Streptosporangium sp. NBC_01755: one gene and its partner. The protein of the gene in region 1 interacts with the protein of each later gene in a pairwise test. Links are inferred from orthologs where the notes say so. Each region holds a gene or a part of one and is shown on either strand. Other genes may lie near its edges. The genes, in order: rpsL and rimP.

Region 1 (15,514 bases):
ACCCCAACGAGGTGCTGCGCATCCTCGGCCCCCGGGCCGTGCAGCTGCACCTGGTGGCCGAGGTCCAGCAGGTCTACCGCTCGCAGGGTGTGTCGATCCACGACAAGCACATCGAGATCATCGTGCGGCAGATGCTCAAGCGCGTGAACGTGCTCGAGTCCGGTGACGCCGACATGCTGCCCGGTGAGCTCGTCGAGCGGCCGCGCTTCGAGCGGATCAACCGCGAGTGCGTGGCGGAGGGCGGCACGCCGGCCTCCGGGCGTCCGGTGCTGATGGGTATCACCAAGGCCTCGCTCGCCACCGAGTCCTGGCTGTCCGCGGCGTCCTTCCAGGAGACGACCCGAGTGCTCACCGACGCGGCGATCCACGCCAAGTCGGACTCGCTGCTCGGCCTCAAGGAGAACGTCATCATCGGAAAGCTCATCCCGGCCGGTACCGGCATGCCCCAGTACCGCAACATCCGGGTCGAGCCCACCGAGGAGGCCAAGGCCGCGATGTACACGGTCGGCGGCTACGACGGTTCCGCGGCGGACTACACCTTCGGCTCGGGCTCCGGTGAGGCCGTGCCGCTGGAGGAGTACGACTTCGGTCAGTACAACCGCTGAGTGGTCACAGGCGGCGCCCGGTCCCCGGCAGGGGATCGGGCGCCGTCGCCTTTCCAGGGCGTTCTCGTCCCGAACCGGTGGGTGTGGCCCTTTCTTGACCGGAATGTTGCGGCGAAAGCCGTACGTTAATAAGGAGAACGGCCGGAGAAGTGCTCTGCGGCGGGTAAGCTCGACATGGACCCGGAAGCGGTCGGTCGGAAACCGGTCGTGGGAGTCATGACACGAATGCGGGCACCCACAGCGGTGCCTGGCCGGTGCGGCCGTTTTGACGTGTTGCGCTGGGCTGGGTAGTCTTGCCCTTCGTGCCCATGTCTTCGTGGGCCCTCATGCGTGTGCGTCGACAGGTTCCCGATGGGGAGTCGTCAGGGGCGTCGCATGGCCTCCTCCACCGGACCGGCTTTGACCGGGAAGTGGCGCGACAAGTGCGCGACACGCCCGACCGCGTGGGTCGGAGGGGATGAAAGAACCGCAGGTCATGACACCGGCAGCACCTGCAAAATGCACGACATTCGATTAACCGGCTAGCACGAACGGAGACGCGGTGCCCACGATTCAGCAGCTGGTCCGCAAGGGCCGCCAGGACAAGGTCACCAAGACCAAGACCCCGGCGCTCAAGGCCAGCCCTCAGCGACGCGGCACCTGCATGCGCGTTTACACCACGACCCCCAAGAAGCCGAACTCCGCCCTCCGCAAGGTCGCGCGTGTCCGGCTCACCAACGGCATCGAGGTCACGGCCTACATCCCCGGTGTTGGTCACAACCTCCAGGAGCACTCCATCGTGCTCGTCCGCGGTGGTCGTGTGAAGGACCTGCCGGGTGTTCGCTACAAGATCATCCGTGGTTCGCTCGACACCCAGGGTGTCCGTAACCGCAAGCAGGCCCGTAGCCGTTACGGCGCGAAGAAGGAGAAGTAGGAATGCCTCGCAAGGGTTCTCCTGGCCGTCGTCAGCTCATGGCTGACCCGGTTCACAACTCGCCCCTGGTCACCGCGCTCATCAACAAGGTGCTCCTGGACGGCAAGCGATCCATCGCTCAGTCCATCGTGTACGGCGCCCTCGAAGGTGCCAAGGAGAAGACCGGCAACGACCCGGTCGTCACCCTGAAGCGCGCGCTGGACAACGTCAAGCCCACCCTTGAGGTCCGCAGCCGCCGTGTCGGTGGCGCGACCTACCAGGTTCCGGTCGAGGTGCGCGCCGCGCGTAGCACCACCCTGGCCCTGCGTTGGCTGGTGCAGTACTCCCGCGCCCGCCGCGAGAAGACCATGACCGAGCGCCTCATGAACGAACTGCTCGATGCCAGCAACGGCCTCGGCGCAAGCGTCAAGAAGCGTGAGGACACCCACAAGATGGCCGAGTCCAACAAGGCCTTCGCCCACTACCGCTGGTAACAGCGGCTTCGACGAGACGACGAGGACGCGAGAGAAGTGGCCACCACGACCGCTCTTGACCTGGCCAAGGTCCGCAACATCGGGATCATGGCTCACATCGACGCGGGCAAGACCACGACGACTGAGCGCATCCTGTTCTACACCGGTATCAACTACAAGATCGGTGAGGTCCACGAGGGCGCAGCCACGATGGACTGGATGGAGCAGGAGCAGGAGCGTGGTATCACCATCACCTCCGCTGCCACGACCTGCGAGTGGCTTGGCCACACGATCAACATCATCGACACGCCGGGTCACGTGGACTTCACGATCGAGGTGGAGCGCTCGCTCCGCGTCCTCGACGGTGCCGTCGCCGTGTTCGACGGCGTTGCAGGCGTCGAACCCCAGTCCGAGACGGTGTGGCGTCAGGCCGACCGTTACGAAGTGCCCAGGATCTGCTTCGTCAACAAGCTGGACCGGGTCGGCGCGGAGTTCCACCGCTGCGTCGACATGATGGTCAGCCGTCTGAACGCGACCCCCGCCGTCGTCCAGCTTCCCTGGGGCGTCGAGGCCGACTTCAAGGGCGTCATCGACCTGGTCAAGATGAAGGGCCTGTACTGGGGCACCGAGACGGCCAAGGGCGAGATGTACGAGGTCGTGGACATCCCGGAGGAGTACTCCGAGGCTGCTCGCGAGTGGCGTGACAAGCTGGTCGAGACGGTCGCCGAGAACGACGACGAGCTGATGGAGCTCTTCCTGGAGGGCGTCGAGCCCACCGAGGAGCAGCTGGTCGCGGCCATCCGCCGAGCCACGCTGGCCAGCGCCATCAACCCGGTCCTGACCGGCACCGCGTTCAAGAACAAGGGCATTCAGCCCCTGCTCGACGCGATCGTCGCCTACCTTCCCGCCCCGACCGACATCCCGGCCTTCAAGGGCCACGCGGTCGGCAAGGAAGAGGAGATCATCGAGCGTCACGCGGACGTGAAGGAGCCGTTCTCCGCGCTGGCCTTTAAGATCATGAGCGACCAGCACCTGGGCCGTCTCACCTACATCCGCATCTACTCGGGCACGCTCGAGACCGGCACCGCCGTGGTCAACTCGGTGAAGGGCCGCAAGGAGCGGATCGGCAAGATCTACCAGATGCACGCCAACAAGCGCGAGGAGCGCCCGTCGGCCGTCGCCGGTCAGATCGTCGCCGTCATGGGACTCAAGGACACCACCACCGGTGACACCCTGGCAGACCCGGCTCACCCCGTGGTGCTGGAGTCGATGAACTTCCCGGCGCCGGTCATCAGCGTCGCCATCGAGCCCAAGACCAAGGGTGACCAGGAGAAGCTGGGCACCGCGATCCAGCGTCTGGCCGAGGAGGACCCGTCCTTCCAGGTCCGTCGTGACGATGAGACCGGGCAGACGGTCATCTGGGGTATGGGCGAGCTCCACCTGGAGATCCTCGTCGACCGGATGCGCCGCGAGTTCAAGGTCGAGGCCAACATCGGCCGGCCTCAGGTGGCCTACCGGGAGACCATCCGCCGCAAGGTGGAGAAGGTCGACTACGTCCACAAGAAGCAGACCGGTGGTTCCGGCCAGTTCGCCAAGGTCATCATCGACATTGAGCCGCTGGGCGAGGGCAACGACGGTTACGAGTTCGCGAACAAGGTCTCCGGTGGCCGCATCCCGAGGGAGTACATCCCCTCGGTCGACGCGGGCGCCCAGGAGGCGGCCGAGTTCGGTGTTCTCGCCGGCTACCCCATGGTCGGGGTCAAGGTCACCCTGCAGGACGGTGCCTACCACGAGGTGGACTCGTCCGAAATGGCCTTCAAGATCGCTGGCTCGATGGCCTTCAAGGAGGCCGCGCGCAAGGCGGACGCCGTAATCCTGGAGCCGATGATGGCCGTCGAGGTCACCACGCCCGAGGACTACATGGGTGACGTCATCGGTGACCTCAACGGTCGCCGCGGGCAGATCCAGGCGATGGACGAGCGCTCCGGCGCCCGAATCGTCAAGGCGCTCGTGCCGCTCTCTGAGATGTTCGGCTACGTGGGAGACCTCCGTAGCAAGACGCAGGGACGCGCGAGCTACAGCATGCAGTTCGACTCCTACGCGGAAGTGCCCGCGCACATCGCCAAGGAGATCGTCGCGAAGGTGCGGGGCGAGTAAGTCCAGCACCCACTTTGGTTGCGGGTAGCGAGGAGATCGTCGCCCCGCCACCGGAGGGGTGCGGGGCGAGTAAGTCCAGCACCCACTTTGGTTGCGGGTAGCGAGGAGATCGTCGCCCCGCCACCGGAGGGGTGCAGGGCAGGCAAGTCCGGCATCCAACCCGGCGCCGGAGGCGAGGAGACTCGCGATCGGTTGCCGGGGGTGTGGGGCGAGAGCTTTCTCGTGGGCCGGTTCCGAGAGGGATCGGCCTCCCCAAACCCGAATATGAAGACGCAAGTCACGTCAGAATCTCTAAGGAGAGAGCAGTGGCCAAGGCCAAGTTCGAGCGGACCAAGCCGCACGTAAACATCGGCACCATTGGGCACATCGACCACGGCAAGACCACTCTGACCGCGGCGATCACCAAGGTGCTCCACGAGCGTTTCCCGAACCTCAACGAGGCGACCCCGTTCGACAAGATCGACAAGGCGCCCGAGGAGAAGGCTCGTGGTATCACGATCTCCATCGCGCACGTCGAGTACCAGACGGAGAAGCGCCACTACGCCCACGTGGACTGCCCCGGTCACGCCGACTACGTGAAGAACATGATCACCGGTGCGGCTCAGATGGACGGTGCGATCCTCGTGGTCGCCGCCACCGACGGTCCGATGCCGCAGACGAAGGAGCACGTCCTCCTGGCCCGCCAGGTCGGCGTCCCCTACATCGTCGTGGCCCTCAACAAGTCCGACATGGTGGACGACGAGGAGATCCTGGAGCTCGTCGAGCTCGAGGTCCGCGAGCTTCTCTCGGCCCAGGAGTTCCCCGGCGACGACCTGCCGGTCGTCCGCGTCTCGGCGCTGAAGGCGCTTGAGGGCGACGCCAAGTGGGGCGACTCGATCATCGAGCTCATGGCCGCGGTGGACGAGAACGTCCCCGAGCCGGTCCGTGAGACCGACAAGCCGTTCCTGATGCCGGTCGAGGACGTCTTCTCGATCACCGGTCGCGGCACGGTCGTCACCGGTCGTATCGAGCGCGGCATCGTCAAGGTCAGCGAGACCGTCGACATCATCGGCATCAAGGAGACCAAGACCACCACCACGGTCACCGGTGTCGAGATGTTCCGCAAGCTCCTCGACGAGGGCCAGGCGGGTGACAACGTCGGTCTGCTCCTGCGCGGCATCAAGCGCGAGGACGTCGAGCGCGGCCAGTGCATCATCAAGCCGGGCACGACCACCCCGCACACCGAGTTCGAGGCCCAGGTCTACATCCTGAGCAAGGACGAGGGCGGCCGCCACACGCCGTTCTTCAACAACTACCGCCCGCAGTTCTACTTCCGTACGACTGACGTGACCGGCGTGGTGAACCTCCCCGAGGGCACCGAGATGGTCATGCCGGGCGACAACACCGAGATGAACGTCGCGCTCATCCAGCCCATCGCGATGGAGGACGGTCTCAAGTTCGCCATCCGTGAGGGTGGCCGCACCGTCGGTGCGGGTCGAGTGACCAAGATCATCAAGTAGCACGATCGTGGAGTGGCGGTCGGCCCTCAACGCAGGGCCGGCCGCTTCCCCACGAGGGGGCCGCGCCGCAGGGCGCGAACCCTGGCAGGGACCCCACGAACCGTGATCTCGCAGTTGGTTCGGCCGAACGATGACCGAAGTAACTGCCAGATCACGGAAGAAAGCGCGGACTTACAGCGTCTGCTACGTGGGGCATGTGCGGAGAACGTCGCCCCAGGGCGAAGTGGGCTCCGCACAACGTGGAGGGGACGTCCAAGGCGACCCCGGCCATGACACAGCGGCAACAGCCGCACGTAACTTTTTCAGACGACAGTGAAGGACACCGAGGCCATTATGGCGGGACAGAAGATCCGCATTCGGCTCAAGGCCTATGACCACGAGGTCATCGACGTCTCGGCCAAGAAGATCGTCGAGACGGTGACAAGGACTGGCGCCAAGGTCGCGGGCCCGGTGCCGCTGCCGACCGAGAAGAACGTGTACTGCGTCATCCGCTCGCCGCACAAGTACAAGGACAGCCGCGAGCACTTTGAGATGCGCACGCACAAGCGGCTGATTGACATCATCGATCCGACGCCGAAGACGGTCGACTCGCTCATGCGACTCGACCTTCCCGCCGGCGTTGACATCTCGATCAAGCTCTGAGGGAACGCACTGACATGGCTAAGCAGATCAAGGGCGTCCTGGGCAAGAAGCTCGGCATGACCCAGGTCTTCGACGCGGACAACCGGATGGTCCCGGTGACCGTCGTCGAGGCTGGTCCGTGCGTCGTGACCCGCGTCCGCACCGCTGAGAAGGACGGCTACACCGCCGTCCAGCTGGGCTTCGGGCAGGTCGACCCGCGGAAGGTCAACAAGCCGCTCGGCGACTACCTGCGCAAGCACGACATCACCCCGCGCCGTTACTTCGCGGAGATCCGCACTGACGACGTGAGCGAGTACACCCTGGGCCAGGAGCTCTCGGCCGACACCTTCGAGGCCGGCCAGTACGTCGATGTGACGGGCAAGAGCAAGGGCAAGGGGTACGCGGGTGTCATGAAGCGTCACGGCTTCAAGGGCCTGGGTGCCTCGCACGGTACGCAGCGCAAGCACCGCTCGCCGGGTTCCATCGGTGGCTGCGCCACCCCGGGCCGCGTTTTCAAGGGCGTGCGCATGGCCGGCCGGATGGGCAACGTCCGCACGACCGTCCAGAGCCTCAAGGTTCACGCCGTGGACGCCGAGAAGGGCCTCATCCTGATCAAGGGTGCGATCCCCGGCGCCAACGGCAGCCTGGTTCTGGTCCGCACCGCCGCCAAGAAGGGGGCTGCCAAGTGAGCACCATTGACGTCCTCGACGTGAGCGGCGACAAGGCCGGGACCGTCGACCTGCCGGAGGACATCTTCGGCACGAAGGTCAACATTCCGCTGATCCACCAGGTCGTCGTGGCCCAGCTCGCCGCTCGCCGGCAGGGCACCCACAAGGCCAAGACCCGTGGTGAGGTCAGTGGCGGCGGCAAGAAGCCGTACCGCCAGAAGGGCACCGGCCGCGCCCGTCAGGGCTCGACCCGCGCTCCGCAGTTCACCGGCGGTGGCACCGTCCACGGCCCGGTTCCGCGGGACTACTCGCAGAAGACTCCCAAGAAGATGAAGGCCGCCGCCCTGCGCGGGGCCCTGTCCGACAGGGCGACCGGCGGCCGCGTTCACGTGGTCAGCGGTCTGGTCACGGGGGAGACCCCGAAGACCAAGGCGGCTCTTGAGTCGCTTCGCAGGATCACCAAGGCCCGTAGCGTCCTGGTCGTCGTCGACGAGGGTGACGAGCTCAGCTGGCTGAGCCTGCGCAACGCTCCCGAGGTCCACCTGCTGGACGCCGGGCAGCTCAACACCTACGACGTGCTCTGCCACGACGACGTCGTTTTCACTCAGGCGGCGTACGACCAGGTCGTCGCGCGTCTGAGCAAGAGCGGGAAGGAAGACGCCTGATGGAGAAGATCGCCGACCCGCGCGACATCATCATCAAGCCGGTTGTCTCCGAGAAGAGCTACGGCCTGATCGACGAGCACAACAAGTACACGTTCCTGGTGCGGAAGACGGCCAACAAGACGCAGGTCAAGATCGCTGTTGAGAAGATCTTCGGCGTCAAGGTGGCCAGCGTCAACACCATCAACCGCCAGGGCAAGCGTAAGCGGACCAGGTTCGGCTACGGCCAGCGTCCGGCTACCAAGCGGGCGATCGTCAGCCTGGTCGAAGGCGACCGGATTGACATCTTCGGCCAGATCGGCTGACGCGCTCGCTCAGTAAGTACAGGGAGAAAGCCCCTCACCGCCAGGTGAGGGGCGTTCGACCGGATTAACCGACGAAGGATGAACGAAAAAGATGGGCATCCGTAAACTCAAGCCGACGACCCCGGGTCGCCGCGGCGCCAGCGTCTCGGACTTTGCCGAGATCACGCGCAGCACGCCCGAGAAGTCGCTGCTTGCACCCCTGCACAGCAAGGGTGGCCGTAACGTCCACGGCCGTGTCACCACCCGTCACCAGGGCGGTGGCCACAAGCGCGCCTACCGGATCATCGATTTCCGGCGTCACGACAAGGACGGGATCCCGGCCAAGGTCGCTCACATCGAGTACGACCCGAACCGCACCTCCCGTATCGCGCTGCTGCACTACGCCGACGGGGAGAAGCGCTACATCCTCTGCCCGACCGGCCTCAAGCAGGGCGACAAGATCGAGAACGGCCCCACGGCCGACATCAAGCCGGGCAACTGCCTCCCGCTGCGCAACATCCCGACCGGTACCTTCATCCACGCGGTGGAGCTCCGTCCGGGCGGTGGCGCCAAGCTGGGCCGGTCCGCCGGCGCGCAGATTCAGCTCCTCGCCAAGGAGGGCCAGTACGCCACGCTGCGTATGCCCTCCGGTGAGATGCGCCAGGTCGACGTTCGCTGCCGGGCCTCCATCGGCCAGGTCGGCAACGCCGAGCAGGCCAACATCAACTGGGGTAAGGCCGGACGTATGCGGTGGAAGGGCAAGCGCCCCACCGTCCGCGGTGTCGCGATGAACCCGGTCGACCACCCGCACGGTGGTGGTGAGGGTAAGACCTCCGGCGGTCGTCACCCCGTCAACCCCAAGGGCAAGCCCGAGGGGCGTACTCGTGCGGCGAACAAGGCCAGCGACCGGCTGATCATCCGCCGTCGTACCAAGCGGAAGAAGCGGTAGGAGCAGCCAAAATGCCACGTAGCCTTAAGAAGGGTCCCTTCGTGGACGATCACCTTCAGAAGAAGGTGGATGTCCAGAACGAGAAGGGCACCAAAAACGTCATCAAGACGTGGTCGCGGCGCTCCATGATCGTGCCCGACATGCTCGGTCACACGATCGCCGTTCACGACGGCCGTAAGCACGTCCCGGTGTTCGTCACCGAGTCGATGATCGGTCACAAGCTGGGCGAGTTCGCGCCGACGCGGACCTTCCGCAGCCACGTCAAGGAAGACCGCCGCAGCCGGCGATAAGCGCCTTAGGGAGAGGACGTCGAACAGGGAACGGTCGGAGACGATCGTCAGCTGGCACGACGGACTCGCCCGATACGAAGCAGAAGGTAAGAGGAGTAAGCGATGGAAGCCAGGGCTCAGGCGCGGTTCGCGCGCCACACGCCCATGAAGGCCCGCCGCGTGGTGGACCTCATTCGCGGGCTGCCCGCTTCGGAGGCGCAGGCCGTGCTGCAGTTCGCTCCCCAGTCGGCGAGCGAGACCGTGTACAAGGTGCTGTCGAGCGCCATTGCCAACGCGGAGCACAATTTCAAGCTCGACCGTGACACGCTCTTCGTGAGCCGTGCCTGGGTCGACGAGGGCCCGACGCTGAAGCGGTTTCGTCCCCGTGCTCAGGGTCGCGCCTATCGGATCAACAAGCGGACCAGCCACATCACCGTGATCGTGGAGTCCCGCGAGCCGAAGGGGAGGACCCGCTAGTGGGTCAGAAGGTTAACCCGCACGGGTTCCGCCTCGGCATCACGACCGACTTCAAGAGCCGGTGGTATGCCGACAAGCTCTACAAGTCGTACGTTGCCGAGGATGTGGCGATCCGCCGCATGCTCAAGAAGGGCATGGAGCGGGCCGGCATCTCCAAGGTGGAGATCGAGCGGACCACCGACCGGGTTCAGGTCGACATTCACACCGCCCGTCCGGGCATCGTCATCGGCCGCCGCGGCGCCGAGGCGGACCGGATCCGCGGTGACCTCGAGAAGCTGACCAAGAAGCAGGTCCAGCTGAACATCCTCGAGGTCAAGAACCCTGAGATCGACGCTCAGCTCGTCGCTCAGGGTGTGGCCGAGCAGCTGTCCAGCCGTGTCTCGTTCCGCCGTGCCATGCGCAAGGCGATGCAGTCGGCGATGAAGAGCGGTGCCAAGGGCATCCGGGTGCAGTGCTCCGGCCGTCTTGGCGGCGCTGAGATGTCCCGTTCGGAGTTCTACCGCGAGGGCCGCGTGCCCCTGCACACCCTCCGTGCGGACATCGACTACGGCCTGTACGAGGCCCGTACCACCTTCGGCCGCATCGGCGTGAAGGTGTGGATCTACAAGGGTGAGGCTCCGACCAGCCGCGCCGAGCGCGAGGCGGCTGCCGCCGGTGCTCGTGCGGGCCAGCGTCGTGACCGCGACGACCGTCGCGGCCCCGGTGCCGGTGGCGGCGACCGTCCCCGTCGTGGTGCCGGTGGCGCCCGTCGTGGTGCCGGTGCCGGCCGTGGCGACCGCGCCCCCAGGACCGAGGCGGCCTCCCAGGCTGCCCCCGAGACCGGCCCGGCTGCGCAGCCGGGTGCTGAAGGGAGCTGACCATGCTGATCCCGCGCAGGGTCAAGCACCGTAAGCAGCACCGGCCCGACCGCCACGGCGCCGCCAAGGGCGGCACCAGGGTCGTGTTCGGCGAGTTCGGCATCCAGGCGATTGAGCACTCCTACGTGACCAACCGCCAGATCGAGTCGGCTCGTATCGCGATGACCCGTCACATCAAGCGTGGCGGAAAGGTCTGGATCAACATCTATCCGGACCGTCCCCTCACCAAGAAGCCCGCCGAGACCCGTATGGGTTCCGGTAAGGGTTCGCCGGAGTGGTGGATCGCCAACGTCAAGCCCGGCCGCATCATGTTCGAGCTGTCGGGTGTCGCCGAGCCGGTGGCTCGCGAAGCCCTGCGGCGTGCGATGCACAAGCTGCCGATGAAGTGCCGGTTCGTCAAGCGTGAAGTGGGTGAGGCGTGATGGCTAAGGGCCTGACCGCCGGTGAGCTGCGGGTGGAAGACCAGGACACCCTGGTCACGAAGCTGAAGGAAGCCAAGGAGGAGCTGTTCAACCTCCGCTTCCAGGCTGCGACCGGCCAGTTGGAGAGCCACGGGCGGCTACGTGCCGTTCGCCGCGAGATCGCCCGTATCTACACGGTGATGCGCGAGCGGGAGCTCGGAATCGTCACGGTAGAGAAGGAGTCGATTGATGGCTGAGGCCACGGAAACCACGACCGAGACGCGGAACTACCGCAAGACCCGTGAGGGTCTGGTCGTCAGCGACAAGATGGACAAGACTGTCGTGGTCGCTGTCGAGGACCGCGTCAAGCACCCCCTGTACGGCAAGGTCATCCGCAGGACGACCAAGTACAAGGCGCACGACGAGGCCAACACCTGTGGTGTCGGCGACCGCGTCCTCCTGATGGAGACCCGGCCGCTCTCCGCCAGCAAGCGCTGGCGGGTCATCGAGATCCTCGAGAAGGCCAAGTAGTTAACGCGCCTCGTGGGGGGTGACACCGTCACCCCCCACGAAGGCGTCCAAGGGGGCGAAGCGATCTTCGCTCCGCCTGCGCCGGCGGTCCCGCAAGGACTGTCGCCGGAGGACAAAGACCCAGCAGGTTCCGCAAGGCTCACCCACGGGTGAGAACCAGCGAGACAAACAGGAGTACAAGTGATCCAGCAGGAGTCGCGGCTCAAGGTCGCCGACAACACCGGTGCGAAGGAAGTCCTTTGCATCCGTGTGCTCGGTGGCTCGGGCCGGCGCTACGCGGGAATCGGCGACATCATCGTCGCCACGGTCAAGGACGCCATCCCGGGCGGCACCGTGAAGAAGGGCGATGTGGTCAAGGCCGTCATCGTCCGCACTGTCAAGGAGCGCCGCCGGCCCGACGGCTCCTACATCCGCTTCGACGAGAACGCCGCCGTCATCATCAAGGACAGCGGCGACCCCCGGGGCACTCGCATCTTCGGTCCCGTTGGTCGTGAGCTGCGTGACAAGAAGTTCATGCGGATCATCTCGCTCGCGCCGGAGGTGTTGTAATGCCGAAGCTGCATGTGAAAAAGGGTGACCTCGTACTGGTCATCGCCGGTAAGGACAAGGGTGCCAAGGGCCGGGTGATCGCCGCCCACCCGCGCGACGAGCGCGTGGTGGTCGAGGGCGTCAACATGGTCAAGAAGCACTCCAAGGAGACCAACCAGGGTCCGCGTGGCGCCAAGACCGGCGGCGTGCAGACCATGGAGGCTCCCATCCACGTGAGCAACGTCAAGAAGCTCAAGGATGACGACAAGCCCGCCAAGAAGGAGTCGGCCAAGGCTGCTTCCGAGGAGACGGGTGAGGACAACTGATGACCGCGAACACTGAAGAGCGGACCCTCCCGCGCCTCAAGCAGCGCTACCGCGAAGAGATCATCGCGAAGCTGAACGAGCAGTTCGGGTTCGAGAACATCATGCTGGTGCCCACCATCACCAAGATCAAGGTGAACATGGGCGTCGGCGAGGCCGCGCGTGACTCGAAGCTCATCGAAGGCGCCGTCCGCGACCTCACGGTGATCACCGGCCAGAAGCCGGCGGTCGTCCGCGCCCGCAAGTCCATCGCCCAGTTCAAGCTGCGCGAGGGCATGCCGATCGGCGCGCACGTCACGCTCCGTGGCGACCGCATGTGGGAGTTCCTCGACCGGCTGCTCTCGCTGGCGCTGCCCCGCATCCGTGACTTCCGCGGCCTGTCGCCCAAGCAGTTCGACGGCAACGGGAACTACACCTTCGGTCTCACCGAGCAGGTCATGTTCCACGAGATCGACCAGGACAAGGTCGACCGCCAGCGTGGTATGGACATCACGGTCGTGACCACCGCTAAGACCGACGACCAGGGCCGGGCGCTGCTGAAGCACCTCGGCTTCCCGTTCAAGGAGGCCTGATCATGGCGAAGACGTCGCTCAAGGTCAAGGCTGCTCGCAAGGCCAAGTTCGAGGTCCGGGCGTACACTCGGTGCTCGCGCTGTGGTCGTCCCCGCGCCGTCTACCGGAAGTTCGGCCTGTGCCGCATCTGCTTCCGCGAGATGGCGCACCGGGGCGAGCTGCCCGGCATCACCAAGTCGAGCTGGTAGCCGTCCGCGCGGCCCCGTGATCATCGCGGGTCCGCGCGTGGCACCGGCCACACATAGAAGTTCGTATTCACCGGGCGCCGACTACAGGCGCCCATGACCGCACCGAAGGTCCCCAGTGGAAACCGTGGTGAGGAAGGCCACCGGCCATGACGATGACCGACCCGATCGCAGACATGTTGACGCGTCTGCGAAACGCGAACTCGGCGTACCACGACAGCGTGGCGATGCCGTACTCGAAGATCAAGGCGCACATCGCCGAGATCCTCCAGCAGGAGGGTTACATCCAGGCCTGGACCGTCGAAGACGCCAAGGTCGGAAAGAACCTCGTGGTGGAGCTGAAGTTCGGGCCGAGCCGTGAGCGGTCGCTCGCGGGCCTGCGACGGGTTTCCAAGCCCGGCCTGCGGGTCTATGCAAAGAAGGACAACCTGCCCCGAGTCCTGGGCGGACTGGGCGTCGCGATCATTTCGACGTCCGGCGGTCTCATGACGGACAAGCAGGCCGGCAAGCGTGGAGTGGGCGGGGAAGTCCTCGCCTTCGTTTGGTAGAGGGGAGAACGAACAGCATGTCAAGAATCGGACGGCTGCCCATCCCCGTACCGAACGGAGTGGACGTCGCCATCGACGGCCGGGACGTCACGGTCAAGGGCCCCAAGGGCACGCTTTCGCTTACGGTCGCGGAACCCATCGCGATCGCCAAGGGTGATGACGGAACTCTCTCCGTCAGCCGCCCCAACGACGAGAACAAGGTCCGTGCGCTGCACGGTCTGTCCCGCACCCTGGTCGCCAACATGGTGACCGGTGTGACCCAGGGGTACTCGAAGTCCCTGGAGATCGTGGGCGTCGGTTACCGCGTGCAGGCCAAGAGCCCGACTCAGCTTGAGTTCGCTCTCGGCTTCAGCCACCCGGTGATCGTCGACGCCCCCGAGGGTGTCACCTTCCGCGTCGAGAAGCCGACGCTGTTCCATGTGGACGGCATCGACAAGCAGAAGGTCGGCGAGATCGCCGCGAACATCCGCAAGCTGCGCAAGCCCGACCCGTACAAGGGCAAGGGCGTGCGCTACCAGGGTGAAGTTATCCGCCGCAAGGTCGGAAAGGCTGGTAAGTAGGCATGGCTGGCAAGACTGCGTTCGGCAAGCACACGGCCGCCCGCGCCGTCTCGCGGGCCCGCCGCCACGGCCGAGTCCGCAAGAAGGTGGTCGGCACGGCCATGCGTCCGCGCCTGGTCGTCAACCGCTCCACGAGGCACCTCTTCGTGCAGATCGTCGACGACGCCCAGGGCCACACGCTGGTGAGCGCCTCCACCATGGACGCCTCCCTGCGCTCGGCCGAGGGCGCCAAGACCGACAAGGCCAAGCAGGTCGGCGAGCTTCTCGCTCAGCGGGCCAAGGCAGCCGGGATCACCGCGGTCGTGTTCGACCGGGGTGGCAACCGCTACGCGGGCCGCATCGCGGCTCTCGCGGACAGCGCCCGCGAAGGTGGACTGGAGTTCTGATGACTCCTTTCACCAGAGCGCAACCGATGGCCCGTCTTACGAATGAGAAGAGGAACCACTAATGGCTGGAGCTCCGCGTCGCGGTGGCGCCGCCGGTGGCGAGCGGCGTGACGGTCGTCGTGACGACCGCCGCGGTGGCAACGCTGACAAGGGCGTCTCGTACATCGAGCGCGTTGTGAAGATCAACCGAGTGGCCAAGGTCGTGAAGGGTGGTCGTCGCTTCAGCTTCACCGCCCTCGTCATCGTCGGTGACGGCAACGGCATGGTCGGTGTCGGCTACGGCAAGGCCAAGGAAGTGCCCGCGGCGATCGCCAAGGGTGTCGAAGAGGCCAAGAAGCACTTCTTCAAGGTGCCCCGTATCCAGGGCACCATCCCGCACATCGTGCAGGGCGAAGAGGCCGCCGGCGTCGTCTTCCTGCGTCCGGCGTCGCCCGGTACCGGTGTCATCGCCGGTGGTCCGGTGCGCGCCGTGCTGGAGTGCGCGGGCATCCACGACGTGCTGTCCAAGTCGCTCGGCTCGGACAACCCGATCAACATCGTGCACGCCACCGTGGCCGCTCTGAAGGGCCTCAGCCGCCCCGAGGAGATCGCGGCCCGCCGTGGCCTGCCGCTCGAGGACGTCGCCCCCAAGGCGATGCTCAAGGCTCGCGCCGAGGGTCTCGCGGAGGCCGCGGCGGCGAAGGCGGTGAGCTAGCCCATGGCACGCCTGAAGATTACCCAGGTCCGCTCGAAGATCGGTGGCAAGCAGAAGCAGCGTGACTCGCTGCGCTCGCTCGGTCTTAAGCGAATCGGCGACGTCGTCGTCAAGGAGGACCGCCCGGAGATCCGCGGCATGGTCTCCGTGGTGACGCACCTCGTCACCGTGGAAGAGGTCGACTAGACATGGCAGAGAACACTCCGCTCCGCATCCACCACCTGCGTCCGGCCCCCGGCGCCAACAAGTCGAAGGTCCGCAAGGGCCGCGGCGAGGCGTCCAAGGGCAAGACCGCGGGTCGTGGCACCAAGGGCACGAGGGCCAGGAACAAGGTTCCGCTCGGCTTCGAGGGTGGTCAGGTTCCGCTGCAGCG
Region 2 (15,494 bases), 990 kb from region 1 along the record:
GAGCGGAACCGCGACGCGAAACGCGCGCGGAAACGCTCGGCGACGCTCTGCGAGTTCGAGACAGCTCAGGGTGGGATGCAGTGAAGCACCACGCCCCTGGAGCCGTCTTCGCAGGTCAGGGAGTATAACGCCCTCGACCACCACCAGGCGGAGCAGCTCGGAGGAAACCGTGCGAACCCGGCACCCCACACATGTTCTCAGTGGGACAGCCTGGCCACCATATTCCAGCTTACCGTGTGGGCGCATCTGCGGAACCTGCCGCGTCCCCCGGCTGGGTGTCGGGACGGATGTCGATGCGCCAGCCGGTGAGGCGATTGGCCAGTCGGGCGTTCTGCCCCTCCTTGCCGATGGCGAGGGAGAGCTGGTAGTCCGGCACGGTCACCCGCGCGGCACGGCCGTCGAAGTCGATCACCTCTACGTGAGAAACGCGGGCCGGCGACAGGGCATTCCCCACGAACTCCGCGGGATCCTCCGACCAGTCGATGATGTCGATCTTCTCACCGTGCAACTCGGTCATCACGTTGCGCACGCGCGAGCCCATCGGCCCGATGCAGGCGCCCTTGGCGTTCACCCCCGGGCGCCGCGAGCGGACCGCGAGCTTGGTGCGGTGACCGGCCTCGCGGGCGATGGCGGCGATCTCGACCGTGCCGTCGGCGATCTCCGGCACCTCCAGGGCGAAGAGCTTCTTCACCAGGCCTGGGTGGGTGCGCGACAGGGTCACCGAGGGGCCCTTGTGCCCCTTCTTGACCTGGACCACGTAACAGCGGATCCGTTCGCCGTGGACGTACTCCTCACCCGGGACCTGCTCGCTGTGCGGCAGCACCGCCTCGATCTTGCCCAGGTCGACCAGGACCACCCTCGGGTCCTTGCCCTGCTGGATGACGCCCGCCACCAGCTCGCCCTCGCGGCTGGCGAACTCGCCAAAGTTGATCTCGTCCTCCGCGTCACGGAGCTGCTGCAGGATGACCTGCTTGGCGGTGGTCGCGGCGATGCGGCTGAAGTTGCCCGGGGTGTCGTCGAACTCCCTGAGCACCTCCCCGCTCTCGTCGTCGAGTTCGGCGGCGAAGATGGTCACGTGCCCGGACTTGCGGTCGAGCTCGGCGCGCGCCTTGGCCGCCGCGCCCTCGCTCCGGAAATATGCGATCAGCAGCGCGTCCTCGATCGCCTTGACGACCAGGTCGAAGGAGATGTCCTTCTCCCGCTCCAGGCTGCGCAGGACGCTCATGTCGATGTCCACGAGGCTTCCCCCTTAGCCCTCGTCGCCGTCTTCGCCGTCGTCTTCGGCGTCGTCGAGCCGGCGGAATTCCACCTGAACCCGTCCTCGGGTCAGGTCCTCATAGTCGATGCGGCGCGGCGCGCCGTCGACGTCCAGCTCCACGCCGGTCTCGTCGGTGGCGACGATCCGGCCCTCCACGGCGGTGCCGTCCCGCAGGTCGGCCTTGACCAGCCTCCGCACCGCGCGGCGCCAGTGGCGCGGCTCGGTGAGCGGACGGTCGACTCCCGGAGAGGAGACCTCCAGCACGTACGGGGTGGTTCCCATCGCGTCGTCGGCGTCCAGCGTCGCCGAGACCGCGAGGCTGACCTCCGCGACGTCGTCGAGGCTCACGCCGCCGTCACGGTCGACGACGACACGCAACAGCCGCCGCTTGCCCGCGGGGGTGACCGTGACGTCCTCCAAGTCGAGCCCCTCGGCTCCGACGACAGGTTCCAGAAGCTTGATCAGGCGGTCGCGGGATGTGGCGCTGCCCATGCCGACCTCCCATTGTCACGATCTCAGCCGGGCGGACCTCGCCCATGCGATTAACCAGCCTATCCACACCAGGGCGTGGAAACAGCGCCACTCGGTGTGGCGGAGCCGCCCGAGAAGCGAGGTGAGTGCCATTATTCCAAGCCCGTACGATGCTAGGAGCGTCAGCTGTCGACACAGAACCGGAGGTCGTCCGTGCGTTCCGTCTCCCGGCGCGCCCTGCTGCGGGGCGGCGCTCTAGGGGCGGCGGCCGTGACCGTCGCGGGATGCGCCGCCGAGAAACGGGTGCCTCCGGTGGCCGAGCGTCCCGATCCCGAGACCGTGCTCCTGCGGGAGCTGATCGCCGGCAAGGAGCGGGCAGTGGCCCTGTACGCCTCGGCCGCCTCGGCCAGGCTCGCGCCCTTCAGGCAGCGGCACGAGGCCCATCTGGCCGAGCTTCGCCGCCGCCTCCCGCCCGGCGCCGTCTCCGGCTCCGCGACGCCCACGCCCTCGCCCTCACCCACGCCATCCGGCGGCGCGTCCGCGGGCGGCAAGGCGTCGGTACGGGCCCTTCGCGATCTGGAGCGCAGGGCGGCGGCGCTCCGTACCCGCCAGGTCGAGGGGGCCTCGCCCCCGCTGGCCCAGCTGATCGCGTCCATCGGCGCCTGCGAGGCCGCGCACGCCCTGGCCCTGTCGAGATCACTGTGAGGGCCGGCCAGGGGCTCGGCGCGGCGCTGGCGGCCGAGCACGCCGCCGTGTACGCGTACGGGGTCATCGGGGCCAGGAGCACGGGCAGGTTGCGCACCGAGATGACGGCGGCCTACAACGCCCACCGCGCCCGCCGTGACCGGCTCCGCGCCACGATCATCACCATGGGCGGCACCCCGGCCGAGCCGACCGCGGCCTACGAGCTCCCGGTCACGCCGTCCACGGCGGCGCAGGCGGTGGAGCTGGCCGTGCTGGTCGAGCGGAGGGTGACCGGCGCCTATCTGGAACTGGCGGCCTCCGCCGACACGGCGCTGCGCAAGATGGCCGCGCTGGCCATGCAGGAGTGCGTCACCCGCTCCTACGACCTGCGCCCGGAGATCGACACCTTCCCCGGCATGCCGCCCGCGCCCGCCGCCTCCCCCAGCACCTCACCCACCGTCTCCCCCACGGCGACCGCCACCGAGTGACTTTCACGGCCAGGGCTGGTCAACGCGGGGCTTCAAAGCGCGTTACCGCGCCTCAAGCCCCCTCCTTCAGGAGGGGGTCGTTGACCGATGGCCGCTTTCCCGGAGTAAGGATTTCCCGGAGTGACGGGCTGGTCGGCGCGGTATCGACGCCCGACGACGGTGACTGTTCAGGTGCCCTTTCCTCGTGAGGTTGGGCGTGGCATGGGCATGATCGGACTCATGGGATGATCTTCGGGTGATTCCGGCTGAGGGCGAGCGTCCGTCATACGGCGAGCTTGCCGCTTTGGTCGTGACGCTGACCGCCCGGCTGGATGTGCTGGAAGCGCGGGTCGTCGAGTTGGAGGCGGAAAACGCCCAGCTCAAAGCGGAGAACGCGGAGTTGCGGGCTGAGAATGCCGAGCTGCGGCGGCAGGTAGGGCGAAACTCGCGTAATTCCTCGCAACCTCCGTCGGCCGATGGCCTGGCCAAGCCACCGCCCAAGTCGATGCGGGGTAGGAGCGGACGTCGCCCCGGTAAGCAGCCCGGCACGTCGGGGACGGCGTTGATGCAGGTGGACTGCCCGACATGGACGGTGCCGCACCTTCCATCTGCGTGTGGCGGGTGTGGCGGGGACCTGACCGATGCAACCCCGGCGGGCGTTGCGGTGATTCGGCAGGTTTTCGACATCCCCGAGGTCAAGGCCGAGGTCACCGCGCATAAGTTGCACGCCCTGGCCTGTGGCGGTTGCGGGACGGTGACCCGTGCTGCGGCTCCGGCGTTCGCCACGGCCCCGGCGGTATACGGGCCACGGGTGAGCGCGCTGGCCGCCTACCTGTCCGCCCAGCACCACATCCCGGTTGGGCGGGTCGCCGAAGTCCTCGCCGATCTGGCCGGGATCGAGGTGTCGACCGGGTGGATCAGCGACACGGTCACGAAGGTGGCCCAGGTCCTGGCGCCGGTCAACGCACGGATCCGTGACGCGATCGCCGCTGCGAGCGTCGCGCACTTCGATGAGAGCGTCACCCGCGTGGGCGGCAGGAACCACTGGCTGCACGTGGCCGCCACACCTGCGCTGACCGCCTACCACATCGACGCCCACGGGCGCGGCACCGAGTCGATCACCGCGTTCGGGATCCTTCCCCGCTTCACCGGCGTGGCCGTCCACGACGCCTACCGCTCCTACCAGGCATTCGAGGGCTGCACGCACGCCTTGTGCAATGCGCACATCGTCCGGGAGGCCGCCGGGATCGGCGAGTACGACCTTCGCGCGCGGGCCGATGGCTGGGCTGAGGCGCTGGTGCTGTTACTCGGTGACGGATACCGGTGGGTGGCCGCCTGGCGAGACAAAGGGCATGACCGCCTGCCGGACTTCAAGCTGAAGGACCTGTCCCAGCGCTTCGACGACCTGGTGGAACGAGCGTTGACCGCGCATTCCCCACGCGGAACGGGCAAGCAGAGCCCTGCACGTAACCTGGCGCTACGCCTGCGAACCCGAAAGAGTGAGGTGCTGCGGTTCGCCACCGACTTCACTGTGGCGTACTCCAACAACGTCGCGGAGCAGGCCATCCGTATGATCAAGACGAAGACCAAGGTCAGCGGTGGTTTTCGCACGCTCAAGGGCGCCCAGACTTTCCTGGCCATCCGCGGCTACATCTCCACCGTCCGAAAGAACGGTCTCCGCGCCGCTCACGCGCTGCACGACGCGCTGCTCGGCAATCCCTGGATGCCCGCACTCACGCGATGACCTGAATAGTCACCGACGACGGTCTCCGCGTTCATGAGATGAGATTCAAAACCGCTTTCGAGCATGTTTGTACGGTGCCTGCCGGGTAGCTGAATCTCCGTGAAACCGCCTAAGGAGGAGCAATGGGCTGGGGATATCGGAAATCCATGAAGTTCGGTCCGTTCCGTCTTAACCTCTCGCGGAGTGGAGTGGGTCACAGCTGGGGAAACCGCGCCTTCAGGGTCACCAGGACGGCAGATGGGCGCCGCACGCTGAGCGTCAACCTGCCCGGCGGTTTCCACTGGCGCAAGACGCTCGGCAGCGGTGCGCGTCGCTGACGGCGTTTCCCGGGAACCGTTCGCGAACGCCGGTCGTTCTTCTGACACGGCACGAGGCTCGGGGAGAGAACAATGGGCTGGGGATACAGAAAGTCAATCAAAATCGGTCCCTTCCGGATCGACCTGTCTCCACGAGGGGTCGGCCACAGCTTCGGCAATCGCAGATTCCACGTCGCGAGAACTCCCGACGGCCGCAAACACGTGACCATCAACCTGCCCGGCGGATTCCACGTGAGCAGGACGATCGGCCGGAGTTCCCGTTACCGCCGCTACTGAGACGGGGCCACAGACGGGAAGGAGCGGCCCACCCGCCGCGGGTGGGCCGCTCCTTCACATGCGTGGTGGCGCGGGACGAGATCGTCGCCTCCCGGCCCGCGGGTTCACTCCTGGCAGGCCGCCACGACGCGGTCTGCCGCCTCGGCGAGCGGGATCTCCTCCTTGGCGCCGGTGGCTCGGTCGCGCAGCTCCACGACGCCCTGGGTGAGGCCTCGGCCGACGATCAGGATCGTCGGCATGCCGAGCAGCTCGGCGTCCTTGAACTTCACCCCCGGCGAGACACCGGGGCGGTCGTCCACCAGGACGCGCAGGCCGCGGCCCGCCAGCTCCTCGGCGATCCGGAGGGCGGCCTCGATCTGACCGTCCTTGCCGGTGCCCACGATGTGGACGTCGGCAGGGGCGATCTCGCGGGGCCAGAGAAGACCGAGCTCGTCGTGCCGCTGCTCGGCCAGCACCGCCACGGCACGGGAGACGCCGATGCCGTAGGAGCCCATGGTGATGCGGACCGGCTTGCCGTCGGGGCCGAGGGCGTCGAGCTTCGCGGCGTCGGCGTACTTGCGGCCGAGCTGGAAGATGTGGCCGATCTCGATACCGCGGTCGATGGAGAGGCCGGAGCCGCAGACCGGGCAGGCGTCGCCCGCGCGGACCTCGGCGGCCTCGATGGTGCCGTCGGCGACGAAGTCACGGCCCGCGACGACGTCCGCGGCGTGCTTGCCCGGCTCGTTGGCGCCGGTCACCCAGGCGCTGCCGTCGACCACGCGGGGGTCGACGAGGTAGCGGATGCCGAGATCCTTGAGGACCTGCGGGCCGATGTAGCCGCGGACCAGGCCGGGGTGTCTGGCGAAGTCCTCGGCCTCGAAGATGGCGGGCTCGCCGGGGGCCAGGGAGGCCTCCAGCCGCTTGAAGTCGACCTCGCGGTCTCCGGGCACGCCGACGACCAGGGTCTCGGTCTTGCCCGAGCCGGGGACGGTCACCTTCACCACGATGTTCTTGAGCGTCCGGGCGGCGGTGATGCCGAGGCCGTGGTGCTCGTTGACGTGGTTGACCAGCGACTCGATGGTCGGGGTGCCGGGGGTGTCGAGCACCCGCATGGCGGGACGCTCGCCGGCGCCCTCGGCGGCCGGGGCGGGGGTGACGACGGCCTCCGCGTTGGCCGCGTAGCCGCAGGCGTGGCAGGCCACGAAGGTGTCCTCGCCGGTGGCCGCGGGGGCGAGGAACTCCTCGGAGGCCGACCCGCCCATCGCACCTGACGTGGCGAAACAGATCTTGTAGGAGATGCCGAGCCTGTCGAAGGTCTTGATGTAGGTCTCGCGGTGGCGCTCGTAGGAGTGCTTGAGACCCTCGTCGTCGAGGTCGAAGGAGTAGGAGTCCTTCATGACGAACTCGCGCCCGCGCAGGATGCCGGCCCGAGGCCGGGCCTCGTCGCGATATTTCGTCTGGATCTGGTAGAGGGTCACCGGATAGTCCTTGTAGGAGGAGTACTCCCCCTTGACCATGTCGGTGAACATCTCCTCGTGGGTGGGACCGAGCAGGTAGTCGGCCCCCTTGCGGTCCTTGAGGCGGAAGAGCGTGTCCCCGTACTCGGTCCAGCGGCCGGTCGCCTCGTAGTACTCACGGGGCAGGAGAGCGGGGAAGAGCACCTCCTGGCCGCCCATGCGGTTCATCTCCTCGCGCACGACGCGCGTGACGTTCTCCAGGACCGTCTTGCCGAGTGGCAGCCAGGAGTAGACGCCGGGGGCGACGCGGCGGACGTAACCGGCGCGGACGAGCAGCTTGTGGCTCGGCACTTCCGCGTCTGCCGGGTCGTCCCTCAGCGTTCGAAGAAACAGCGACGACATGCGCAGCAGCACGGCTACTCCTAGCTAGTGGGGATCGATGCTCTACAGGCTATCGAGTCCGGCAAGCCGATTGTCTGCCGTCGACCGCTTCAGAGCCCGGTGAGGAAGACGAAGTGGAAGGCCCCGAAGGCCAGCGCGACCAGTGTGGAGCAGATCCGGTCACACCTGCGGGCCAGTGCGATCAGCATCCCCGCCGCGAGCGCGGCCACGACCACCGTTCCCCACGGCCAGAAGCCGGGAACGTACTCGGGGCCGCCGGGCACCATCTTGTCGATGCCTTCGAACAGGGACAGCCCGGCCGCCCCTCCGGCCGCGAGACCTCCCCAGCGGTCGGGGCGCTTGGCCAGGTAGGAGAAGACCCCGATCGCCACGAGGTTGACGAGCGTGAGGTTCATCGTGGCGACGTCGTCACCGAGCCTGGTGAACGAGTCCTCCGGCTCGAAGAGGGTGGCGGCCAGCACCGAGAGCAGCGGCCCGAACGCGGCGAGCATGCTGGAGAGCACCGCCCAGCCGAAACCGGCCGCGGTCCGCCCCACGACGACGACGAGGAGGATGTACGCGCACGAGTTGTAGATGGCGTAAGGCAGGTCGGGCCCGTAGGCCAGCAGCGCTCCGACGCCACCCAACAGCATCCCCACGAAGAGCGAGAGGACCATGTGCCGGAGAATGGCGCGATCCCGCCGGTCCCCCGCGACGAAGTCAAGCGTGTAGTTGCGTTCCACCGAAGCCACCGATCCCCCGATCACATGTACTCGTGGCCACCGGCAGTATATCTGACCTGTGCTAACGTCCAGGGCAAGGTAAATTTCACAAGACAAGCGATCGCTTGGTTATAGTGTTGCCGTGAGTCCTTTCCCGAGCGTTTCCCCAAGCCTTTCCGAGGAGCGTGTGGGGCTCCGTGACGCCGTCCGCTCCTTCCTCTCCCGGCACCCGGACGCCCCCTGGGGCCGGTTCGCCGCCGAGCTGGGCGTGGCCGGCCTGGCGGTCGGCGAGGAGTACGGCGGCGCGGGCTGCGGCATGGTCGAGGCGGCCGTCGTGTGCGAGGAGGTCGGCCGCGTCCTGTCGCCCCACCCCTATCTGCAGACCGCGGTACCGGCCGTGGAGGCGATCACTAAGGACCTTCAGACTGGCCCGGCGGGCACCGGTACTACAGAATCGCGTTATGACAGCCAGTGCCCTGGGAGGCGATATGTCGCTGCGAGTCGCGATCGTGGGGTCGGGGCCGGCCGGGATCTACACGGCCGAGGCCCTGAGGAAACAGGCCACCGTGCCCCTGCGGGTGGACGTGCTGGAGCGGCTGCCGACCCCGTACGGGCTGGTGCGCTACGGGGTGGCCCCCGACCACACCTCGATCAAGTCGATAGCGGGCTACCTGCGCGGCGTGCTGGAACTTCCTGACGTGCGGTTCCTCGGCGGTGTCGAGTTCGGCAAGGATGTCGGCGTCACCGATCTGCTCGACTGCTACGACGCCGTGGTCTACTGCACCGGCGCGATGGTGGACCGGCGGATGGGCATACCCGGCGAGGACCTGCCGGGCAGCGTGGCCGCCACCGACTTCGTCAACTGGTATTGCGGCCACCCCGACGTGCCGGGCGACCGCTTCGTCCTCGACAGCCCCGAGGTCGCGGTGATCGGCGTGGGGAACGTTGCGGTCGACGTGGTGCGCATCCTGGCCAAGACCGCCGACGAGCTGCGCGCCACCGACGTGCCACAGGAGGCGCTCGACCGGCTGGCCGCCAGCGAGGTGAAGGCCATCCACATGGTCGGCCGCCGGGGACCCGAGCACGCCAAGTTCACCCTGAAGGAGCTCAGGGAGCTGGGCGAGCTGACCAACGCGGACGTGCGGGTGCGGCCCGAGGAGAGCGTCGCGGACGTCTCGGCGGCGTCCCGGCAGATCAGGGGCAACGTCGAGGTCCTGCAGAGCTGGGCGGCCCGCGGCCTGACGGGCCGTCCCCGGCGGCTGGACGTGCGGTTCTGGATGCGCCCGGTGGAGATCCTCGGCGAGGGGCGGGTGGAGGCGCTCAAGCTGGAGCGAACCCGGCTGGTGGAGGGCCGGGTGGTCGGCACCGGCGAGTTCGAGACCCTCCCGGTCGGCATGGTGCTGCGCTCGGTCGGCTACCAGAGCGTGCCGCTGCCCGGCGTTCCCTTCTCCGAGGCCACCATGACCGTGCCGAACGAGGCGGGCCGGGTCCGCGACCGCGAGTACGTGGCGGGCTGGCTCAAGCGTGGTCCCAGCGGTGTGATCGGCACCAACAAGTCCGACGCCGCCGAGACGGTCCACACCCTTCTCGCCGATCTCGCCGGCCACGAACCGGTACGCCGCACGGACCCGGACGACCTCCTCGCCTCCCGGGGCGTCTCACCGATCACCTACGAGCACTGGCTGTCCATCGAGGCCGCCGAGGCGGCACTGGCCAGGTCCCTCGACCGGGGCGAGCGGGTGAAACTCCTCGGACTCGCCGCCATGCTCACCGCCTGCGGCCGTCAATGACGCGGCCGCGGCCACGCCCGGAGAACCGGGGCGTGGCCGCGGCCAGGGCGCTGTTCGCGCTATTCGCCGTTCCCGCTCTCGGTGCCGCCCTGCTCGCCACCCGGACCGTCGGGGCCCTGCCCCTCCGCCGGGCCCTGCGGGTCGACGCCGCCGTCACCGCCGTCACCGCCACTACCGCCGTTACCGCCGCCGTTCTGCGGCGCGCAGGAGATCGTGAAGTTCGCCTTCTTGGAGACGACCTTGCGCGGGCTCAGCACCTGAAGCGCCTGCCAGCCCTTCAGGTTGCCGCGGAAGGTGGCGCGATCCTTCAGGATCTTCGTCCCGTTCACCTTGACGGTCTTCACCGCGCTCTTGGAGCCGTCGCCCCTGAGCCAGCGGTAGGCCACCACGGTGGGCCCGCTTACCTTGATCTTCGCCGTGAAGCCGACGGTCACCGGGCACTTGCCGGCGTGCTTGGCCGGGCTCGCCTTCACCGACACGGCCACCTTGGGCTTCGCGGGCGCGGACGCCGCGGCGGCCGGAGACGCCTGCGTCATCAGCAGTACGGCCAGCAGGGACCCGGCCAGCGCGGAGAGCCCCTTGAGTCTGTTCATGTCATCCCATCGACGAGTGATCGAACTGCGGTGGCAAAGTTTAGCCATGGTGACTTGTGCTCCGGTTGGGACCGGCTGAGTCCGCTGGTCAGCATGGGGCGGCGGTGACGGCGATGACGGCGATGACGGTAGTGACGGCGGTGATCAGCGGCGATCGGTGGCGATCGGCGATCATCTGCGGTGATCGGCGGCGAGGAGCTGGGGCTAAGGTGCGTTCAAAACGGCGCGTCCGGTTCGAACCGGCACGTCCATACCGGCACGTCCATACCGGCACGTCCATACCGGCACGTCCCCGGCGTCCATACCGGCACGTCCTCAAAGGAGCATCAGCATGCGCGTCACGCTCGCCGACCCGTCCGCACTGATCCCGGGCTTCGAGCGGACTCATCGCGAGCAGTCCGCGCTGTACCCGTACGGGCCGGTCGGGTGGCAGCCGGTGCACACGGTCTACGTCCCCGCGGACCGGTTCGACGCCGGGACGGTGCGGGCGTGGGGTGACGCCGCGCTGGAGCTGATGCGGCGGCACCTGCCGGAGGGCGACCTGGCCGCGATCCTCGGCGTGGACGGGGACGTCGCCGGAGCCGTCCACGGCAGGGTGCTCGCCAAACTCGGTGAGGAGCCCGTCGAGGACCTGCGCGTCGACTTCGAGGACGGGTACGGGCCGCGTCCCGAGGAGGAGGACGGCCACACCCGCGGCGCCGCCGAGGCGCTCGCGGCCATGCACATGGCTGGAACACTCCCTCGCCGCTGGGGGCTACGGGTGAAGTCGTTCGCCGACGGTGACCCGGTCCGCTCCCTCAGGACGCTGGACGGCTTCCTCACCGGCGTGGTCGAGCGGGTCGGGCACCTGCCCGAGGGATTCGTGGTCACCTTCCCGAAGGTGCTGATGAGGGCCTATCTCCACCAGTTCGCCGACTGCCTGCGAGCGCTGGAGGACGGGCTGGGCCTTCGTGAGGGCACGCTCCGGTTCGAGATCCAGGTGGAGGCGCCGCAGACGGTGCGCTTCCTCGACTCCGGCCTGGTCGCCTCCCTGCGGGGCAGGCTGGCCGCGGCGCACTTCGGCGTCTTCGACTACACGGCGAGCTGCGCCCTGCCCCCGCACGAGCAGCGGCTGGACCATCCCGCCTGTGACCACGCCCGGCACGTCATGCAGACGGTCTTCGCCGGGACCGGCGTGGAACTTTCGGACGGCTCGCTGGCGGCCTCTCCCGCCTCGGATGACCGGCGGGCCGTGCAGGAGCTGTGGCGGCGCCACGCGGAGCTGGTCGGGCACTCCCTGGGCCACGGCTTCTACCAGGGCTGGGACATGCACCCGTCACACCTGGTCAGCCGGTACGCGACGGTCTATGCCTTCCACCTGTCCCGCTACCGGGAGTACGCCCATCGGGTGCGTGCCTGGCGGGAGCGGCGCGAGGCGGGCGAGGGCGTGATGGACGAGCCCGCCACGATCAAGACCATGACCGCCGCCCTGCGCCGTGCCGACCTGGCCCTGGACCCCACCCCGGCTCCGTCGACGCCCTGACCTCGATCGCCGGTCCGCCCGGCCGGCGGTGACGCCTGATCGGGGCGACCCGGCAGCGGCTCCCTGCGCGCCTCAGTCGACCAGGGCGCGCCACTCGCGGACCCTGCGGGTGTCGACCGGGTCCGACCAGGACGCCCGCACGGCGCTGCCGACATGGAAGGCCCGCACGCCGTACTCCATCAGTGCCCCGACATGGCCCGGCCTCAGCCCGCCCCCGGCCATGATCAGCGGGCCGTCGCCGGCCTCGCACCGGGCCTTGAGCAGCGGCAGCCCGTCCGCCACGCCACCGGGCGCGCCAGAGGTGAGCACGGTGGCGAGGTTGGGCAGCAGCCGGACGGCACGCCAGCTCGCCTGGATGTCGGCCGCATGGTCCACCGCCCGGTGGAAGGTCCAGGGCAGCGGCGCGACCGCGTGGATGAGTACCTCGGTGGCGGCCAGGTCGACCACCCCCGCCCGATCGAGGAACCCGAACACGAACCCGGCCGCGCCCGCGTCGGTGAGTGCCCTGGCCTGGCGGCTCAGGGCCTTCAGCGACTCGGGCGTGGCCAGGAACGAGGCCTCGCCGCGCAGCATCACCATCTGCGGCAGCGCGCACTCCTTGGAGATCGCCGCGACCGTCTCCGGCGCCGGGGTGAGCCCGCCTACGGCCATATCGGCGACGACCTCCAGGCGATCGGCGCCACCGGCTTCGGCCGCGACGGCATCACGCACGTCAAGCGTGATCACCTCAAGCAAGGATCCGGTCATGAATGGAGGCTATCGGATGGGTTTGCCCTGAGATCGCCGTGGTTCAGACATGCTCGGGGACGGATGACCCTCGCCGGTCCGAGAAGGGCAGCGCGAGACCTGATCCGTGGGCGCGCAGGCCACCCGGCCGCTGGAACAGGGCGCCGGAGGCGCGATGCGACAGGTCGACCGTGCGGAGGTGCGCGAAACGCTGCCCCCGATAGTAGTCCTGAAGTCTTGAGTTGTCCTTGGAGCAGTCAAGCCTGAGCCATCTTCTCCCCAGGGCCAGGACCCGCAGGCCCGCCCAGTCCAGCAGCACCTCTCCCAGCCCCCGGCCGACGTGGGCGCGCGCCACGGCCAGTTTGTGGACGTAGAGCGCCGAACCGGGCTCGTCCTGCGGAGCCCAGAACTCGGGGTCGGCGTGAGTGTCCAGGGCGAGGGTGGCGGCGAGCCCGTTCTCCCCGTCCAGCAGGTACATGACGCCCTCGCCGATCAGCGGGGTGATGCGCTCGGCGGGAAAGCCGGCGGCGGGCCACTGCCGCACGCCGCGGCGGTTCAGCCACCCGGCGGTCTCGGCGAGGAGCGCGAGCACCTCGTCCAGATCACCGTCCGTGGCCCTGCGCAGCGTGAACGGGCGCGCGGTGGTGGGACTGGCGGTGTTCGAGTGCATGGTTCATCCCTTCGTTGCGTTCGGTACGCGAGTTAACACGGAGCGTGACCGCACGATGGCGCACGGCACCCGTGTCGGGCTAGGCGGATGCCTAGGGGCTTGGGGCGAGCGGCGAGGAGACGCCGGCTGGTGCGACAGGCACAAGAGGCGCAGCAGGCGCAAGAGGCGCAAGAAGCATGAGAAGCGCAGGCGGGAGAGGCGCAGGCGGGAGGGCGACGAGCGGGGGGACCTCGGGCGAGACTGCCGGGACCGGGGAAGACACGGACCGGAGGGCGCCGAACGGGAGGAGCACGGGCGGGTGGGGAAGGCGGGACCCGGCCGCCCGGCGGACGCGGCCCGGTGGTCGCCCGCGACGCGAGCGGGGCGGAGGCCGGCCCGTCAGGGCGGTTACGGAGATGTCAACGGCTTTCCAGCTCGTACCTGATCAGGTGCTTGTCCGCGGGCAGTACCGACACCGCCACGCGCACGGGGGTGTCCTCCTCGTCGTAACCGACCCGGATGTAGACGACGACCGGCGTGCCGAGCTGGAGCTGGAGCCGCTCGGTCTCCGCGCTGTTGGGCATCCGCGCCCAGATGTCGTCCACCATCCGCACCTGCCGGTGGCCGAGCTCCTCGAGAACCTTGTTGGCCCCGCGCCTGATGTCGCCGGGGCGGGTGATCTCGGAGTCGGCGACCAGGGCCAGCGGAAAGTAGGAGTCGTTGGTGTTGTAGGGCTGGCCGTCCACGAAGCGCAGCCTGCGGCGGACCACGGCGAGCTCGTCGTCCGAGAGCTCCAGCCTGCTGGCGATCTCCTCGGCCGGTTGCACGATCGAGACCTCGATCTCCTGGCTCGGCGCGCGCCCCTCCTGCGAGACCGCCCAGGCGAAGGCCTCCAGGGTCTCCTCACGCCGCGGCTGCAGCTCGCGCTGGGGGTGCATGAGCAGCGGGCGGCGCTCCCGCACGACGGTGCCCCTGCGGGGGGTGCGGGTGACCAGGCCCTCGTTCACAAGCTCGCCGAGAGCGAGCCGCACGGTGTTCCGGCTCACCTGGTGCACGATCATGAGCTCCGCCTCGGTCGGCAGCTGATCCCCTGGTCCGAGCGCACCGGAGTAGATGGTCCTCCTCAGATCGGAGGCCACCAGTTGATACAGCGTTGACCGCGCCATTAAGTCCCCTTTGTGCCAACAAAACTAGACGATCTGGTTCTAGTGGGGAACAGCCCCTTGACCCGACCTCCCGAGACCCGCATTATCCAATCGTTGGTACAAATCCATCGAAAGGTCAGCGAGGGGGTGGAGGCCGGTGCTGTCGGTCCGTGCGGATACGCCGCATCTGCCCTGGTGCGACCCCAGCGAGGCAACACGTTTACTGCGCTACGCGTTGCACCGCCAGGGATTCACCCACACCTACCAGAGCAACGGGCGCGGGATGTCCGTGCTCTCGGTGCTGACCGATCTAACCGTCTGGTGCAAGAACGGGCTTTTTGTCTGGAACGAGGATGGCGTTCAGTCCTCGCATCCGGCCGAAGACCCGGTCGGGGCGGCACGCCTCATCTCGCGGCACTACCGGCGGCCCATGCCTGACGACGATCTCGCGGTGGAGGAGGCGGGCCACCGGGTCCGCGCCTTCGCCGACACAGACTCCGCGCGCGACTAGCCGGCGGAGGACCCCACCCCTCGCCGGGGTCCTCCGCCATCGCGCCGGAGCGGAACGCGTCCTGGCGGGTCCCCCACGCCCGCCAGGGCGCGCTCCCCATCTCCGGAGCGCGGCCCGGCGGGACGGGACCCGCCGGGCCGCTACCGTGGCGCGACCATGACGGCGATCCTCAGCCGAGCGGGCACCAGTCGATCGGCGAGAGCTCCTCGTCCACCACCCTGGGGCACGCCCGGACGGCCAGACCCGCGACCGGCGGCTCCGCACCGCGCCAGTTGCCGTACATGACGCACACCGGCGCCTCGTCCAGCCGCACCATCACCACCGTGTACGGCTCGCTCACCCCGGCCAGGAAGGGCTGGTGGCTGACGATCCAGCTCTCGACGCGACCGGCGGGGGCGATGGGCTCCCAGTGCCACTCGCGGGTCCTGCAGCGGTGACAGTAGGCGCGGGCGGGGAAGCGCGGCGTGGCGCAGGAGTCGCATCTCTGGAGCACGAACTCCCCTCCGGCGGTCCGCTTCCACCACTCCGCCGAGTCACGATAGACCGGCGCCGGACCGAGGGCGGCGGGCACGGGCCGAGCTGAGTGGGGTCAAGCCGCTCGCGGTGCCCTGCGACGTCACCTCCGAGGCCGAGGTGCGCGCCATGTTCGACGCGGTGACCGAGGCGCACGGGCGGGTGGACGTGGTGGTCAACAACGCGGGCCTGGGCGGTACGGCGCGACTGGTGGAGATGACCGACGAGTAGTGGGACGCCGTCCTGGGAGTGCCCCTCACCGGCACGATGCGCTGTACCAGGGCCGCCC

What was found.
Region 2: the proteins of rpsL (region 1) and rimP interact in binary tests that used the Escherichia coli proteins (3 or more experiments, as listed by UniProt). The link is inferred for Streptosporangium sp. NBC_01755 from one-to-one orthologs.

Annotation. Positions count from the first base shown.
Region 1 is NZ_CP109131.1:4,454,113-4,469,626, forward strand. What follows is about bases 1-2,832. They hold rpsL (30S ribosomal protein S12), read left to right. Parts: upstream 1-1,146; coding sequence 1,147-1,518; downstream 1,519-2,832. Other genes in these bases: OG884_RS21450 (DNA-directed RNA polymerase subunit beta'), read left to right, coding at 1-605; rpsG (30S ribosomal protein S7), read left to right, coding at 1,521-1,991; fusA (elongation factor G), read left to right, coding at 2,079-2,832. In the rest of the region: more of fusA, read left to right, coding at 2,833-4,127; tuf (elongation factor Tu), read left to right, coding at 4,433-5,626; rpsJ (30S ribosomal protein S10), read left to right, coding at 5,960-6,268; rplC (50S ribosomal protein L3), read left to right, coding at 6,283-6,936; rplD (50S ribosomal protein L4), read left to right, coding at 6,933-7,580; rplW (50S ribosomal protein L23), read left to right, coding at 7,580-7,882; rplB (50S ribosomal protein L2), read left to right, coding at 7,974-8,810; rpsS (30S ribosomal protein S19), read left to right, coding at 8,822-9,100; rplV (50S ribosomal protein L22), read left to right, coding at 9,203-9,556; rpsC (30S ribosomal protein S3), read left to right, coding at 9,556-10,413; rplP (50S ribosomal protein L16), read left to right, coding at 10,416-10,835; rpmC (50S ribosomal protein L29), read left to right, coding at 10,835-11,071; rpsQ (30S ribosomal protein S17), read left to right, coding at 11,064-11,345; rplN (50S ribosomal protein L14), read left to right, coding at 11,526-11,894; rplX (50S ribosomal protein L24), read left to right, coding at 11,903-12,199; and more genes. UniProt on the Escherichia coli protein: With S4 and S5 plays an important role in translational accuracy. Interacts with and stabilizes bases of the 16S rRNA that are involved in tRNA selection in the A site and with the mRNA backbone.
Region 2 is NZ_CP109131.1:5,433,278-5,448,771, reverse strand. What follows is about bases 1-2,812. They hold rimP (ribosome maturation factor RimP), read right to left. Parts: upstream 1,751-2,812; coding sequence 1,250-1,750; downstream 1-1,249. Other genes in these bases: OG884_RS25910 (ferritin-like domain-containing protein), read left to right, coding at 2,431-2,812; OG884_RS25915 (hypothetical protein), read left to right, coding at 1,943-2,434; nusA (transcription termination factor NusA), read right to left, coding at 230-1,237; OG884_RS25930 (YlxR family protein), read right to left, coding at 1-246. Also shown: more of OG884_RS25910, read left to right, coding at 2,813-2,901; tnpC (IS66 family transposase), read left to right, coding at 3,137-4,624; OG884_RS25900 (DUF4236 domain-containing protein), read left to right, coding at 4,747-4,941; OG884_RS25895 (DUF4236 domain-containing protein), read left to right, coding at 5,014-5,217; OG884_RS25890 (proline--tRNA ligase), read right to left, coding at 5,322-7,067; OG884_RS25885 (hypothetical protein), read right to left, coding at 7,145-7,777; OG884_RS25875 (FAD-dependent oxidoreductase), read left to right, coding at 8,218-9,546; OG884_RS25870 (hypothetical protein), read right to left, coding at 9,606-10,139; OG884_RS25865 (DUF6986 family protein), read left to right, coding at 10,471-11,661; OG884_RS25860 (copper homeostasis protein CutC), read right to left, coding at 11,734-12,408; OG884_RS25855 (GNAT family N-acetyltransferase), read right to left, coding at 12,452-13,057; OG884_RS25850 (GntR family transcriptional regulator), read right to left, coding at 13,456-14,202; OG884_RS25845 (hypothetical protein), read left to right, coding at 14,339-14,692; OG884_RS25840 (Zn-ribbon domain-containing OB-fold protein), read right to left, coding at 14,862-15,263.